Regions from separate parts of the Enterobacter sp. QK-SA4 genome, predicted to be linked through region 1. Evidence: predicted binding sites of a transcription regulator. Region 1 holds the regulator's gene; each other region holds the start of a gene.
What was found. Region 1 encodes LexA, which represses DNA repair genes until DNA is damaged. Its sites were predicted from a motif close to TNCTGTATGTACATACAGNA; they were not measured.

Region 1 (5,531 bases):
TTTTTCCCAGTCGCCCACTTCTTTTTCCGCCTGGTCTTTCGCGTAGCCGTAACGTTCCTGAATTTTACCGACAAGCTGATCGCGTTTACCTTCAATGACGGTCATATCGTCATCAGTCAGCTTACCCCACTGTTCTTTCGCTTTACCTTTGAACTGCTTCCAGTTGCCGCCGATTTCGTCTTTATTCATCATCGTGTCCTCTTAGTTAAGCGTCGGGTCGTAACGTCCGTTACGTTCTTTTCTGCTGGACGTGATAATTATTGTAGTTAAGGATTCGGCAGTTGATTTCATATTCGGAATCTTTAACCGTCACGATATATCGTGACGTGTAGGGAACCAGGTATCGTTTTGCCAGTGGCGATGCCAGATAAAAGCCAGCGATATCCCTCTCAGCGAGAGGAAAACGGCCAGGGCCAGCCACAAACCGTGATTACCCAGCCAGGGAAGCGTCAGCAGCGTCAGGCCAAACCCTGCCGCCGCGACCGCCATGCTGTTGCGCATTTCCGCTCCGCGCGTCGCACCAATAAACATGCCGTCCAGCAGATAACACCAGACGCCGACCACCGGTAAGATGACTTGCCAGATGAGATAGTGACTCGCCAGCTCGCGCAGCGCAGGGATAGACGTAAGCAACGCGACGATTTGCTCACCAAGGCAGGCATAAACCAGGCCGAACGCCAGCGCCACCAGTCCCGACTGGCGGCAGGCTGCCCGCCAGACGTCCCGCAGCTGCCCGCTTTCGCGCGCGCCGTAAGCCTGCCCGGAATACGCTTCTACCGCATAGGCAAAACCGTCCAGCGCGTAGGCGGTAAAGGTCAGTAGCGTCATCAATACCGCGTTGACCGCAACGATTTCTGGCCCCAGTCGCGCCCCGAAAACCGTCAGCGCGCCGAAGCAGAGCTGAAGCAGCAGCGAGCGCAGCATGATGTCACGATTAAGCGCCAGCAGCCTACGGATATTGCCGCGCCATGCAGTTTTGAGCTGCGCCAGGGAGATGCCGCGCATCGCCAGCACGCGCCAGACCATCCACAGACCAATAATAAAGGTTCCGTATTCGGCAATTGCCGTCGCCAGCGCCGCGCCCCGCACGTTCATATGCAGGCCCATTACCAGCCAGACATCCAGCACAATGTTGAGAAGGTTGCCTACCACCAGCAAAATCACTGGTGCACGGGCGTACTGAACGCCCAGGAGCCACCCCAGCAGAACCAGGTTTGCCAGCGAGGCGGGCGCGCTGAGCCAGCGGATTTCAAGGAAACGTCGCGCCTGAGCAAGTACCGCCTCGCTGCCGCCGACAACATGGAGCGCAAGGTCGATAAGAGGCGCACGAAATAAAACGATTAACGCCCCTGCACCGAGCGCAAGGATCAGCGGCTGGACCAGCGCGCGCGCCAGACGCAGCGGATCTTTTGCACCATAAGCCTGGGCCGTGAGCCCGGTGGTGCTCATGCGCAAAAAGAGCAGCAGCATAAACAGGAAGCTGGTTGCCGTCGCGCCAATCGCCACGCCGCCAAGATAAACAGGCGAATCAAGGTGGCCAATAACGGCAGTATCGACCAGACCCAGCAAGGGAACGGTAATATTGGAGAAAATCATCGGCAGAGCAAGACGCCACAATGCCTTATCGGATGCCGTCAGCAGTGACATGAAAAATACCGGGAGTCGAGAATGGAGCAGGCTACAGCGGCGCCATAGCCTGTCAGGAAGAGGTTACAGCCATTCGCCGTTGCGAATGACCCCAACCGCCAGTCCTTCGATAGAGAAGTTGTGTTCGCGGAGATCGACCACAATCGGGGAGAACTCGTTGTTTTCAGGCAGTAGCTGAACGGTGTTCCCCTGTTTTTTCAGACGCTTGACGGTGACTTCATCATCTATGCGCGCGACAACCACCTGGCCGTTACGCACATCCTGCGTTTTGTGCACCGCAAGCAGATCGCCGTCAAGAATACCGATGTCTTTCATCGACATACCGCTGACGCGCAGCAGGAAATCAGCGCTTGGTTTGAACATGCCAGGATCGACCTGGTAGTGGCCTTCAATATGCTGCTGTGCCAGTAAAGGCTCACCGGCAGCAACACGGCCTATCAGCGGAATGCCCGTCTCTTCTTCCACCAGCAGGCGGATACCGCGTGACGCGCCTGAAACAATCTCAATCACGCCTTTACGCGCCAGCGCTTTCAGGTGTTCTTCAGCAGCATTCGGAGAACGGAAGCCCAGACGCTGCGCGATTTCCGCACGCGTGGGTGGCATACCCGTCTGGCCGATATGATCCCGGATGAGATCAAACACCTCTTGCTGCCTGGTCGTTAACGCTTTCATTCCGCCCCCTGGGTGTATATACAGTTATGCTGTGAGTATATACAGTCAAAGGCGATTTTGGAACCAAAAACTGCACAAAAAACCAGGGACTTAATTATTCCTCGAGGCTCATCGGAAATGTGACCAAAGCAGCGTGACCCAGGTGATAACAGCAGTGATAATCGCCAGCAGCACGGCAGCAGAGCCCATGTCTTTTGCGCGGCCAGAAAGCTCATGGAAATCTGAACCTATGCGATCAACAACGGCCTCAATAGCGCTATTAAGAATTTCCACTATCATCACCAGAAGCACGGAACCGATTAGAAGTACGCGGGTAATAGCATCAATATCAAGGAAACAGGCGACGATCACCGCGATGATAGCGGCGACGCCCTCCTGGCGAAAGGCAGCTTCGTTGATCCACGCGGCACGGAAACCTTTCCATGAATAGCCGGCGGCTTTGATGATACGCGTTAACCCAGTGGTATTATTGGCCATTAAAAGAACCTTTTATGAAAAAAAGCGTCAGTAACAGGAACTGTAGCGCGTTTCGCTACAGCCTGAAGTATGACGGGTAACAACAGAAATTTTGCGCGCTTTCTGTTATCCTTGCGCCGCAATTGCATTATTAACCAGAGGCTTTACATCGTTTATGTCCGGCTGGCCACGAATTTACTACAAATTACTTAATTTACCATTAAGCATCCTGGTAAAAAGCAAGTCTATCCCAGCAGAACCCGCGCTGGAATTGGGGCTCGATACGTCGCGTCCTATTATGTACGTTTTGCCTTATAACTCGAAGGCAGACTTACTGACGCTTCGCGCCCAGTGTCTGGCGCATGACTTACCTGACCCGCTTGAACCGCTTGAAGTTGACGGTACGCTGCTGCCGCGCTACGTGTTCATTCACGGTGGACCGCGCGTGTTTACCTATTACACGCCAAAAGAAGAGTCCATCAAGCTGTTCCACGACTATCTTGACCTGCACCGCAGCAACCCCGATCTGGATGTGCAGATGGTGCCGGTATCGGTGATGTTTGGTCGTCGTCCGGGCCGTGAAAAAGGTGAAGAGAACCCGCCGCTGCGCATGCTTAATGGCATCCAGAAGTTCTTCGCGGTCTCCTGGCTGGGACGCGACAGCTTTGTGCGTTTCTCCCCTTCCGTTTCGCTGCGTCGAATGGCGGACGAGCACGGTACCGACAAGATCATCGCGCAAAAACTGGCGCGCGTGGCGCGTATGCACTTCGCCCGACAGCGCCTGGCTGCCGTAGGGCCGCGTCTCCCGGCGCGTCAGGATCTGTTCAACAAGCTGCTGGCCTCCAAAGCGATTGCTCGCGCCGTTGAAGACGAAGCGCGCAGCAAGAAAATATCGCATGAGAAAGCCCAGCAGAACGCCATTGCGCTGATGGAAGAGATTGCAGCGAACTTCTCTTACGAGATGATTCGCCTGTCCGATCGTATTCTCGGCTTTACCTGGAACCGCCTGTATCAGGGCATCAACGTTCATAACGCCGAGCGCGTACGCCAGCTGGCGCATGATGGCCATGAGATTGTCTATGTTCCCTGCCACCGCAGCCACATGGACTACCTGCTTCTTTCCTACGTGCTCTATCACCAGGGACTGGTACCGCCGCATATTGCTGCCGGTATCAACCTGAATTTCTGGCCAGCAGGTCCGATTTTCCGCCGCCTGGGCGCGTTCTTTATCCGTCGTACCTTCAAGGGCAACAAGCTCTACTCCACCGTGTTCCGCGAATATCTGGGCGAGCTGTTCAGCCGCGGCTATTCCGTTGAGTACTTCGTGGAGGGCGGTCGTTCCCGTACCGGACGTCTGCTCGATCCGAAGACCGGCACGCTGTCGATGACCATTCAGGCGATGCTGCGCGGAGGAACCCGTCCAATCACGCTGGTGCCAATCTACATTGGCTATGAGCACGTAATGGAAGTGGGCACGTACGCGAAAGAGCTGCGCGGTGCGACCAAAGAGAAAGAGAGCCTGCCGCAGATGCTGCGCGGCTTGAGCAAGCTACGTAATCTCGGTCAGGGCTACGTGAACTTCGGCGAGCCGATGCCGCTGATGACGTACCTGAACCATCACGTTCCCGAGTGGCGTGAATCCATCGATCCAATCGAAGCGATTCGTCCAGCCTGGCTGACGCCAACGGTCAACGGCATCGCGTCCGAGCTGATGGTGCGCATTAACAACGCCGGTGCGGCTAACGCCATGAACCTGTGCTGTACGGCGCTTCTGGCTTCGCGTCAGCGCTCGCTGACCCGCGAGCAGCTCACGGAGCAGCTGGATTGCTATCTGGACATGATGCGCAACGTGCCGTATTCCGTTGATTCAACCGTGCCTTCTGCTACCGCCAGTGAGCTTATCGATCACGCTTTGCAGATGAACAAGTTTGAAGTCGAAAAGGACACGATCGGCGACATCATCATTCTGCCGCGCGAACAGGCAGTGCTGATGACCTACTACCGCAACAACATCACCCATATGCTGATGCTGCCGTCGCTCATGGCGGCTATCATCACCCAGCACCGCAGTATTTCGCGTCAGGAGCTATTGCGTCACGTTGAGACGCTCTATCCGATGCTGAAAGCGGAACTGTTCCTGCGCTGGAGTAAGGATGAGCTGGCGGGCGAACTGGACAAACTGACGGAAGAGCTGCGTCGTCAGGGGCTGATCGCCGTTTCAAACGACGAACTCCACATCAATCCGTCGCGTTCCCGTACCCTGCAACTGCTGGCGGCCGGCGCGCGCGAAACGCTGCAGCGCTACGCCATTACGTTCTGGCTGCTGAGTGCGAACCCGTCTATCAACCGCGGTACGCTGGAGAAAGAGAGCCGGACGCTGGCCCAGCGCCTGTCCGTGCTGCACGGCATTAACGCCCCTGAATTCTTCGATAAAGCAGTCTTCAGCACCCTGGTTCTGACGCTGCGCGACGAAGGCTACATCAGCGATACGGGCGATGCCGAGCCGGAAGAGACGCTGAAGGTGTATCAGATGCTGGCAGAACTGATCACCTCGGATGTGCGTTTGACGATTGAGAGCGCGACGCAGGGCGAGTGATGTAAAAAAGCCGGGTGGGGTTTCACCTGACCCGGCCTGGCGTTCTGCATAATATAAAGGCCCGGTAAGCGTTAACGCTACCGGGCCTTATTTTTGAGCCTTGTTAAATCACCGCATTCAGCTCAGCAATGTGAAAGCAATCATCCCGACAATCGCACCC
Region 2 (5,531 bases), on a different contig from region 1:
AGGCTCTGGCAGACGTTCTATCGCTTCTGCATTAATCGCTTTTATTCTTGATGCGCTTGATGACGGACAGGATGGAGTTGATCTTGATACCTTCCAGAGCCACACGCGCTTCGTTCGTAATAATGTAACCACGGTAGCCAGTTACCTGCAGCTTCATGGAATTATCCATATACTGTATTACCGTGATGGTGCTGCAGAACGTCAGTATGAGTCCGTTAATAATTACGGGCGGTGGGCAAAGCAGCACTATCGTCCTTCTGAGGCTCTTATACAGCTGCATCGACGTGATTAAATCAAAAGATTTCGCATGCGAAATCTGTCTAACCTAAGGAATAAACAGAGTGCCGGGTTCAAAGAGAATTTGTAGGCAGTGTCTGAACGATGACCGTTATCTGAACAACATCATCGCAAGCGATCCTGATGCCTCAGAATCATGCGATTATTGTGACTCCGAAGAGATGACGATGTCGATGGAAACACTGGCTGAAAAGGTCGACTGGTTGATTGAAAACTATTATCGGGGCGGAGAATATAACCATTATCTGGAAGAGTATGAAGGTGAACCTCTCTTCTCTGTTCTGGAGCAAGAGGTCACAGTCAATGATAATATCATCAATGATTTATCGGAACTGCTCGACGAGTTATGGTTTGACTGGAGCTCACATGAAAGAAAATATGGTGATGAGCCGCATTTTGTTGAAGCTGTAACCATCTCAGGAAATCTTTCCAGAAAATGGAATTCAATGGAAAGGAAACTTCGGGAGAGTAATCGATTTTTTAATATGGACGCGATGGCAACTTTCGAAGAGGTTTTTACTTACCTTCACGAAAATCATCCCTCAGCATTCATCGATTTTGGGCCTAACAAACCAATTTTCCGTGGTCGTATTTTTCAGTCAGAGGATGCACTTGAAATCGCATTACGTATGCCCGAGTCTAGTTTCGGTCCTCCTCCTCCTGAACTGACACCTTCCGGCAGAATGAATGCTAGAGGTATCTCAGTCTTCTATGGCGCTACGTCCAGAAAAAATGCCATATCCGAAGTGCGGCCACCTGTAGGTAGTTATGTTGCTGTTGCTGAGTTCACTTTGTTGCGGACAGTCAGATTACTCGACCTCTCCAGTCTGAAAGGGCTGGCTGTTAACGGATTTAGTCGCTTTGATCCGGAGTATCTACTTCGATATGAACGCAGTAGTTTTATTCAGAATCTCTCCAGAAAACTTGTTATGCCGGTTGTTCCTGAGCTTGAAGAAACAAATTACTTGTTGACGCAAGCTATCGCTGATTATCTCTCAACATTTGAGCGTTGCGAACTCGATGGGATACTGTTTACTTCCGCGCAAAAGCCAAAGGAAAGCACAGACCCTTCTGTCATGAATATTATCCTGTTTCATAAATCGTCTGGGGTACTGAATGCAGACCGAAGGTTCCGGGAAGCTGAAGTAAATATGTATCAGCACGATGAGGATATTTCATACTTTGACCCAGAGATAAGGACGACTCCCGATGATTTCCGTCGTGAATTTAAGGTGCTATCAAGTAAGAAAAATAGGGAAGATATACTTGAGCTAAAACTCGATGGCATAGAAGTTCATAAAATAGAGGGTGTTGATTACTCCACATCAGAAACAACAGTCACGCACTATTTAACGGAAGGCCGCACAAAAGAAGTGATTTCGCATGCGAAATCTGGCTATTCGGATGACGAATTCTGACGGGTAGATGTAACCCAGATTTCGCATGCGAAATCTTTCGGTGGCAGATCATCTTATCATTGCTATCGGGAGATCATTCCAGCGCGTTGTGTACGCAGGGGAAAGCATTTCTCGTTTCATTTGCCACTCAGGAGCAATGCCTCGTCCCGCAAACCACACTTTTCCCAGTCCTGAATGGTTAATGCCGTCCACCACTTTCATCAGCTGGTTACTGTTGCTCCGGGGCTGAGTATCATCGAAGAGGTTCAGCTGCGAAACCCCGGTAGGAGTGAAATCATTGAGCATGCAACCTGCTTTTGCATACCGATGGCCATTCACCCAGATCCGATCCAGTGCTTTCACCGCTGCGGCTATGATGTCCCTGGTATCCTGCGTGGGAGTCATCAGCTTTTCACTGGCCACATTCCCGTAATACGGTTCGTTCACAGCGAACGGTGACGTCTTCACAAAAACGGCAATATGCCTGCAGAACTGACGCTCACCGCGCAGCTTTTCAGCTGCACGCTCAGCGTACTGACAAACTGCCTGGCGCATGGCTTCATACGTCGTGACACGCTCCCCAAAGGACCGGCTGCAGACAATCTGCTGTTTTGGCGGCGGCGCTTCTTCAAGCGAAATACAGCTTTCTCCGTTGAGTTCCCGAACGGTTCTCTCCAGCACAACGCTGAAATTTTTCCTGATAAATACAGGGTTCGCGCGCGCCAGCTGCAGTGCAGTTGTTATCCCCATTGTGCTCAGTTTCTTTGAGATCCTGCGGCCAACCCCCCAGATTTCGTCTACTGGCTGCAGTGACAACAGTTTCTCCGTTCGTTTTGGATTGCCAGAAGTCAGAGCAAGCACGCCACCAAACTGCCGCCATTCCTTAGACGCCCATTGCGCGCTTTTAGCCAGCGTTTTGGTCGGCCCCATCCCGACGCCGATTGTCAGCCCGGTACCGGAGCGCACGTGCTCGCGCAGCTGCCGGCCGAAGTCCTCAAAATTAATGCAGCGGTCTATGCCGCGAATGTCCAGAAACATCTCGTCGATGCTGTACTGCTCCACGCGCGGCGCCAGCTCCTCGAGATGAGACATAACCCTGTTCGACAGCGATGCATAAAGCTCGTAATTGCTCGAGAACGTGATGACCGGCTCCGGGAATTGTGCCGTCTTCAGCTGGAACCAGGGGACGCCCATCTTAATGCCCAGCCGTTTCGCTTCGGCGCTGCGCGCGATGACGCAACCATCGTTGTTACTGAGCACCACAACGGGCCTGTTACGCAGGTCCGGACGAAACACCTTTTCACAGCTCGCATAGAACGAATTCACATCAGCAAGCGCGAACATCAGTTAGTACCCCGCGTCTTATGTATGAATGCCATCACCACGCCGAATATCTGCAGTTCCTCCGGGTAGAGAGTGGGGTAGGCGGGATTCATCGGCAGCAGGGCGATTCGGGGTTTAAGTTGCAGGCGTTTAACGGTGAACTCGCCATCTGTTTCCGCGATGACAATATCCCCCTGCATGGGTTTTTCGGCTTTATCGACAACCATTAAATCGCCGGAGTGCAGGCCCATGTCTTTCATCGAATCGCCAATGGCCCGGACAAAGTAGGTCGCGCTGGGGCGACGGATACAGTAGGCATTCAGATCCAGTTCGTCTTCGGTATAGTCCGCGGCCGGTGACGGAAAACCTGCTGGACAGCGCTCTGTGAAAAGTGGTGCGGTGGACAGTGCTGGCTCAGATGCGGGAGTGACAAAAAGGATCATGGCATACCTCTTAAAATACCTGTTTTTATATACAGCATTATTTAAGATATTTCCCGTCCTGCAAGGAGAATTTTACCTGCTCCTGCCAGGTTATTGTTCTGGCAGATAAAACAGGCTCTGGGTTATCCACAGAAACGGTGCATAACCCTGTGAGTGGATGCCGGGTATCTCACCGTCTGCTAAGCCAGTGGCTCTATAAATTCCCTGCCCTGGTTCCGGGGATTGCCAACAGCCCGGCTGACGGGGTGCCATGTGAAATCTTCGGCGGAAAGGCTGCCCTCACGGGCAATGTCTTCCGCCTCTTTACCGGTTGTGTTTTCGCTGAGCCATTTACGTGCGGCAGCCGGTGAGTACACGAGCGGTCGCCGATCGTGAATGTCCAGCAGTCCCTCATCCGCAGCTGCCGTGACGATCAGGAACCCTTCCTGGTCATTGCCGTTCTCAAAAGGTGGTTTCCCGATGGCAGCGAGCAGGAGTGGATTTCCGTCCTTACGGTAAATGAAAAACGGCTGTTTCACGCCGTTTTGCTGTTTCCACTCGAACCAGCCGTCGGCAAAAACAATGGCCCGTCCGTGCTCCCAGAGTGGCCTGAACATCCGGCTGCCGGCCGCAGTTTCACTTCTGGCGTTGATGAGAGCGGGCTTGTTCCACCACTCCGGTGCATAACCCCAGTGAACAGGAGCAAGATGCAGCTGCGAGCGGCGTTCACTCAGCAGCAATACCCTGGTTCCGGGCGCAACGGGCACTGTTGCAAAGTTAGCGATGAGGCAGCCTTTTGTCTTATTCAAAGGCCTTACATTTCAAAAACTCTGCTTACCAGGCGCATTTCGCCCAGGGGATCACCATAATAAAATGCTGAGGCCTGGCCTTTGCGTAGTGCACGCATCACCTCAATACCTTTGATGGTGGCGTAAGCCGTCTTCATGGATTTAAATCCCAGCGTGGCGCCGATTATCCGTTTCAGTTTGCCATGATCGCATTCAATCACGTTGTTCCGGTACTTAATCTGTCGGTGTTCAACGTCAGACGGGCACCGGCCTTCGCGTTTGAGCAGAGCAAGCGCGCGACCATAGGCGGGCGCTTTATCCGTGTTGATGAATCGCGGGATCTGCCACTTCTTCACGTTGTTGAGGATTTTACCCAGAAACCGGTATGCAGCTTTGCTGTTACGACGGGAGGAGAGATAAAAATCGACAGTGCGGCCCCGGCTGTCGACGGCCCGGTACAGATACGCCCAGCGGCCATTGACCTTCACGTAGGTTTCATCCATGTGCCACGGGCAAAGATCGGAAGGGTTACGCCAGTACCAGCGCAGCCGTTTTTCCATTTCAGGCGCATAACGCTGAACCCAGCGGTAAATCGTGGAGTGATCGACATTCACTCCGCGTTCAGCCAGCATCTCCTGCAGCTCACGGTAACTGATGCCGTATTTGCAGTACCAGCGTACGGCCCACAGAATGATGTCACGCTGAAAATGCCGGCCTTTGAATGGGTTCATGTGCAGCTCCATCAGCAAAAGGGGATGATAAGTTTATCACCACCGACTATTTGCAACAGTGCCGGAATTTGGTATCAGCGTTCCGCGAGGTGCTGCCGTTATTAGTCGACTGAGTACCCTTCTTGAGGACAGTAGTTTGCCTCTTTATCTCAGCCAGTTACTGCTGAAATTACAACAGCATTATCACTATCTTGTTGAGCAGATTAAAGATCTGGAATCTCAGTTGAAACGAAAGTTGGACGAAGATGAGGTTGGACAGCGCTTGCTGAGTATTCCCTGCGTTGGAACGCTGACTGCCAGTACTATTTCAACTGAGATTGGCGACGGGAAGCAGTACGCCAGCAGCCGTGACTTTGCGGCGGCAACAGGGCTGGTACCCCGACAGTACAGCACGGGAGGTCGGACGACATTGTTAGGGATTAGCAAGCGGGGCAACAAAAAGATCCGAACTTTGTTGGTTCAGTGTGCCAGGGTATTCATACAAAAACTGGAACACCAGTCTGGCAAGTTGGCCGACTGGGTCAGGGAGTTGTTGTGTCGGAAAAGCAACTTTGTCGTCACCTGTGCTCTGGC
Region 3 (5,531 bases), 1.7 Mb from region 1:
GGGTAAATACGCCCGCCAGGCCAGCTTAAACCTCCTGCGTCAGCCCGCCGAACGCTGCCGTCAGATGCTCTATTCTTTTATTCGCCAGGCCGGACGCGACGGGTTACGCAATCTGATTATCATTCACGGGAAAGGGCGCGAGCAGAACTCGCATCCCAATGTGGTGCGCAGCTATCTTGCGCGCTGGTTAACCGAGTTCGAGGAAGTGCAGGCCTTCTGCGTGGCGCTGCCGCATCACGGCGGCAGCGGGGCATGTTATGTTTCACTGCGAAAATCGGATGAGGCAAAACAGGAAAACTGGGAGCGGCACGCCAAGCGCAGCCGCTAGCGGGCGATCTCCTCGCCCGCCGGTGACTCAGAACGTTTCCCAGTTGCTGTCGGTAGAGGCGGTTGTTGTTGCCGGGCGCAGCAGCTGTGGCGTTTTCAGATTGGCCGGGCGCGGGGCGACCGCTTTTTCTTTGCCGTTCAGGCGAAACGCGGCTACCGCCTGGCGCAGCTGCTCGGACTGATCTTCCAGTGCGGCAGCCGCTGTGGCGGACTCCTGCACCAGCGCGGCGTTTTGCTGCGTCACGCTGTCCATCTGCGAAACGGCCAGGCTCACCTGCTCAATGCCGCGGCTCTGCTCGTCAGAGGCAGATGAAATCTCACCCATAATATCGGTCACGCGGGTCACGGCGGCGACAATTTCCTTCATGGTGGTGCCAGCCTCGCTGACCTGCTCAGAACCGGTATTCACCCGGCTGACGGAGTTCTCGATAAGCCCTTTGATCTCTTTCGCCGCCTGCGCGCTGCGGCTCGCCAGCGTACGGACTTCACCTGCAACAACCGCAAAACCACGGCCCTGTTCCCCGGCGCGTGCCGCTTCCACCGCTGCGTTAAGCGCCAGAATGTTGGTCTGGAACGCGATGCTGTCGATCACGCCGGTAATATGCGCAATTTGCTGCGAACTGTCGGCGATTTCGTTCATGGTGCGAACCACGTTATCCACGACGTGACCGCCGCGCGCGGCCGTTTCAGAGGCGTTTTTCGCCAGCAGCGTGGCCTGACGGGCGTTATCGGAGTTCTGTTTAACCGTCGCGGTCAGCTCTTCCATGCTGGCGGCGGTCTCTTCCAGCGAGGCGGCCTGCTGCTCGGTGCGGGCGGAAAGATCGTTGCTCCCCGCAGCAATTTCGCCTGCGCCGGTGTAGATGGAATCCGTACTTCCCCGTACGGCGCTGACGGTGGTCACCAGCGACTGCTGCATCTCATGCAGGCCGGCGGCCAGCTGGCCCATCTCATTGCGACCCGAGATAGCGATCTCCTGCGTCAGGTCGCCCCCTGCAATGGCGCGAATATGGTTCATAATGGAGTGGAGGGGTTTTAACAGCAGATGTTGTAAACCCTGCCAGATGACCACCAGAACCGCGATAACGGCCAGCAGAATAGCCGCCAGCGTCCACTGCATCTGCGTGAAGCTGCTCTGGTTCTCTTCGGTTGCGGCCTTCAGCAGGGTGTTGTTTTCGGCGCGCCAGCGGTTATAGACCGCTTCCATCTCGTCCTGCGCCTGCTGCGCGTCCAGATCGCCATAGGCCTGGTAGTTGTCGGCACGCAGATACTCAATCGATAAGCGCATCACTTCGTGCATCTGGTTCCAGGACTTCTGCATCTCGTCGGTTAATGCCGCCTCCTGGCCGTTAACCTGCGGCAGCTTCTGCCACTCTTTGTTATAGGCTTCGGCTTTTGCCAGCGAGTCGGCTGCGGTGCCAAGCAGTTTATTGATCGCTGCAAGGGAAGCCGGGTCGCGCTGGTTTTTCAGGTAGCGGATCGCCACGCGGGTGACGGTGACGCGTGTTTTCACCAGCGTGTTTACGCTGTCGCTCAGGCTTTCCTGCTGGGCATTGAGCACGCCGGAATTCTGGAAGTTATGGCGATCGTTGCTAACGGCAGAGTAGAACAACCCTCCCGTGACAACTTGCAGCAGACAGAATATGGTGAGGGCAAAGATAATACCGGTAATCACGTGCAAATTTTTCAGCATAGCGGTCGTCCGTTAGAAAGGATGCAGAGGTACACCAATACTATCGTCGTATAGAATTTAAACTTTAATTTAACTCGCGCTTAACTAAGGGCTCCGGTAAGGAACCTGTTGTAAATCCGGATCATTTTTATGAGGAAGGTTAACATGAGCAGCATTGATAAAAGCGGGACGTACGCGCTCGGGACGCGGACGGTAAAACGACTGGGCTACGGTGCGATGCAGCTCGCCGGGCCGGGCGTCTTTGGCCCACCGAAGGATAAGCAGGCCGCGCTGGACGTGCTGCGCGAAGCGGTGGCGGCGGGGGTGAACCACATTGATACCAGTGATTTTTATGGTCCTCATGTCACTAACCAGCTTATCCGCGAGGCGCTTCACCCGTACCGGGACGATCTGACGCTCGTCACCAAGATTGGTGCCCGCCGCAACGACAAAGGTGCCTGGCTGCCGGCCTTTTCCGCGCAGGAACTGACGCAGGCGGTGCATGACAACCTGCGTAATCTACAGCTGGACGTGCTGGACGTGGTGAATCTGCGGATCATGTTCAGCGCGCACGGGCCGGCGGAAGGGTCGATTACGGAACCGCTCTCCACCCTGGCCGAATTACAGCAGCAGGGTCTGGTGCGTCATATTGGCCTGAGCAACGTCACGGCAACCCAGGTTGCGGAAGCCCAGAAGATGGTGCCGGTGGTGTGCGTGCAGAACATGTACAACATTGTGAACCGGGGTGACGACGCGCTGGTGGATCTGCTGGCGCAGCAGGGGATCGCGTATGTGCCGTTCTTCCCGCTGGGCGGCTTTACGCCACTGCAATCTTCCGGGCTGAAGACCGTCGCGGATTCACTTGGCGCCACGCCAATGCAGGTTGCGCTGGCATGGCTGCTGCAACGTTCCCCGAATATTCTGCTGATCCCTGGCACCTCTTCCGTAGCGCATTTACGGCAAAACCTCGCGGCGGGGGAGCTGCGGTTGCCGCCTGAAGCACTGGAAACGCTGAATTCGCTGATGGATTAAAGGTGACACGCGCAAAGCCTGAAGGATGCTTCCGGCTTTGCGCGCTTAGGCTCCTGTCTGACTTTTCTGCCTGTGCAGCGCTAATGCTTCCGCCACAATCTCCTGCTTGCTCTTACGCGTCTCAAAGGCGGTGGTTCTGATGTACTCCATCAGATCGGGATCGATGCGGGCGCTCAACATCCTGAGATCGGCCTCCTTTGCCAGACCGCGTGCAACACGCTTGTCTGGATAGTCACGGGCTGGCATTGAAAATATTCTCCAGTAAGTCTTGTTAATTCGTTCGGTAAAATATGCTTTTATCTGACTTAAAAGTCAACGTGCAGTGATTTGATAGTGATTTAATTTACAAATAAGTCATTGTGAAGTATTTGCTATATGACTTTTTAATGACTTATATTGGCGCGTCTCTTAATGCATTCCGGGGAGAACCGTGGGGGCGGGTTATCGGCGGACGATGTTGCTAAATTAAAACCGCTCAAACTTCAACGCGTTTGGGTTCGCCTTTGGAAATGACCTTGATCCTTGTCCATAATTCGTAATACTGTATTTATATACAGTACCTGGCGAGAAAGGCATTATGGACACTCTCTTTTCTTATCACCCAAAACAAAACATTGAATTACCTTTGTTTTTAGAGCGCGTGGCCTGTGGTTTTCCCAGCCCGGCGCAGGATTATGTGGAGGATCGTCTCGATCTTAACCGGCTGGCAGTCAGACACCCCAGTGCGACCTATTTTATCAAGGTGAGTGGAGACTCCATGATTGGGGCGGGGATCGGCGACGGCGATCTGCTGGTGGTCGATCGCTCGTTAAATGCCGAACACGGTGATATCGTCGTGGCGTCGGTCGCCGGTGAGTTTACGGTGAAAGAGCTACAGACCCGTCCGGTTCTGAGACTTCTGCCGCATAATGCCCGCTATCAGCCGATTACCTTTCAGTCCGAAGAGGAGCTGCAGATCTTCGGCGTCGTCACCCACACGCTCAAAACGCATAAACATGTTCGCGCTGGTTGATGTGAATAGCTTTTACGCCTCCTGCGAGAAGGTCTTCCGCCCCGATCTGCAGGGGAAACCCATCGTGGTGGTGTCCAATAACGACGGCTGCATTATTTCGCTGTCGCGGGAGGCAAAGCAGTTCGGCATAAAAATGGGTGAGCCGTATTTTAAATTCAAAGAAAAGCTATACCCGTCAAAAGTTTACGTCTTTAGCTCGAACTATGCGCTGTATGCCGATCTCAGCAGTCGGGTCATGCAGACGCTGACCGATCTCGCCCCGGCAATCGAGATTTACTCCATCGATGAGGCGTTCGTGAACGTTTCAGGGGTCAGCCACTGCCTGTCGCTGGAAGCGTTCGGTCACCAGATGCGCACAGAGGTCTTAAAAAATACGGGCCTAACCGTTGGCGTCGGTATTGCCCCGACCAAAACCCTTGCAAAGCTGGCCAACTATGCGGCGAAACGATGGTCCGGCACTGGCGGCGTGGTCGATCTCTCAGGCCGCGAGCGGCAGCGTAAGCTGCTGGAAAAGGTTCCGGTAGAGGAGGTGTGGGGAGTAGGGCGGCGCATCACGAAAAAGCTCAACGCTATGGGGATCACCACGGCGCTGGAGCTGGCGGAAGCGTCGTCCTGGGTCATCCGCAAACATTTCAACGTGGTACTGGAACGTACGGCCCGCGAGCTGCGCGGTGAGCCCTGTCTTGATCTGGAGGAGTTCACCCCCACGAAGCAGCAAATCATCTGTAGCCGTTCGTTTGGACACCGTATTACCCAATATGAAGAGATGCACCAGGCTATTTGCGCCTACGCGGAACGCGCTGCGGAAAAACTGCGCGGCGAGCATCAATACTGTCGTTTTATCAGCGTATTTGTTCGCACCAGCCCGCATGCGGACAACGAAATTTATTACGGCAATCAGGCTTCTGTCACCCTGATGACGCCCACCAATGACTCGCGCGATATCATCCGCGCCGCCACGGAGGCGCTGGGGCGCATATGGCTCGACGGCTATCGCTATATGAAAGCCGGGGTCATGCTGGCGGACTTTTTCAGCAGCGGCGTCGCCCAGCTTAATTTGTTTGATGATAATCGCCTGCGCGCCAACAGCGCGGCGCTGATGGAGATGATGGACAGCGTAAATCATTCCGGTAAAGGGAAGATATGGTTCGCCGGGCAGGGTATTGAGAAATCCTGGGCGATGAAGCGTGAGATGCTGTCACCGGCCTATACGACGCGGTACGCCGATTTGCCGGTGGCGAAGTAGAAGATGGTTGCGTTATTTCTTTTGCACCAACCAGGTTGCCGCAGCCGCCAGCGCGCCGATCAGCGGCATTTCGCCCGCTCCGGCCAGGAAGTTATAGCGATCGATCTCGTTATTTTTACGGATATCCGCAAGGCGGGTAAGCGCCTCTTTTTCATCCGCGGCGCCAATCTCCTCAAACTGTTTTTCAAACCCCTGAGCGATGAGCTGAGCGGCCGCATCGGTGTTTGCGCTCTCGATCGCAATCA

Region 2: a site for LexA is predicted at 3,478-3,497, ahead of umuD (translesion error-prone DNA polymerase V autoproteolytic subunit). Genes of this name have one in related genera too.
Region 3: a site for LexA is predicted at 3,568-3,587, ahead of umuD (translesion error-prone DNA polymerase V autoproteolytic subunit). Genes of this name have one in related genera too.

What each region holds. Positions count from the first base shown of each region.
Region 1 covers NZ_JBXFXH010000007.1:4,411,049-4,416,579, forward strand. The annotation lists gene AC1VYI_RS22870 (CsbD family protein) at 1-189, opposite strand, end outside; gene dinF (MATE family efflux transporter DinF) at 310-1,647, opposite strand; gene lexA (transcriptional repressor LexA) at 1,711-2,319, opposite strand; gene AC1VYI_RS22885 (diacylglycerol kinase) at 2,428-2,796, opposite strand; gene plsB (glycerol-3-phosphate 1-O-acyltransferase PlsB) at 2,951-5,371, shown strand; gene gntU (gluconate transporter) at 5,489-5,531, opposite strand, start outside.
Region 2 covers NZ_JBXFXH010000003.1:80,437-85,967, reverse strand. The annotation lists gene AC1VYI_RS00690 (hypothetical protein) at 1-292, shown strand, start outside; gene AC1VYI_RS00685 (RES family NAD+ phosphorylase) at 465-1,715, shown strand; gene AC1VYI_RS00680 (Y-family DNA polymerase) at 1,764-3,038, opposite strand; gene umuD (translesion error-prone DNA polymerase V autoproteolytic subunit) at 3,038-3,460, opposite strand; partial or broken gene AC1VYI_RS00670 (SOS response-associated peptidase family protein) at 3,640-4,200, opposite strand; gene AC1VYI_RS00665 (IS6-like element IS26 family transposase) at 4,254-4,958, opposite strand; partial or broken gene AC1VYI_RS00660 (IS110-like element IS5075 family transposase) at 5,017-5,531, shown strand, end outside.
Region 3 covers NZ_JBXFXH010000007.1:2,673,036-2,678,566, reverse strand. The annotation lists gene smrA (DNA endonuclease SmrA) at 1-328, shown strand, start outside; gene tcp (methyl-accepting chemotaxis citrate transducer) at 356-2,017, opposite strand; gene AC1VYI_RS14385 (aldo/keto reductase family oxidoreductase) at 2,162-3,028, shown strand; gene AC1VYI_RS14380 (hypothetical protein) at 3,074-3,274, opposite strand; gene umuD (translesion error-prone DNA polymerase V autoproteolytic subunit) at 3,606-4,040, shown strand; gene umuC (translesion error-prone DNA polymerase V subunit UmuC) at 4,024-5,286, shown strand; gene AC1VYI_RS14365 (hypothetical protein) at 5,299-5,531, opposite strand, start outside.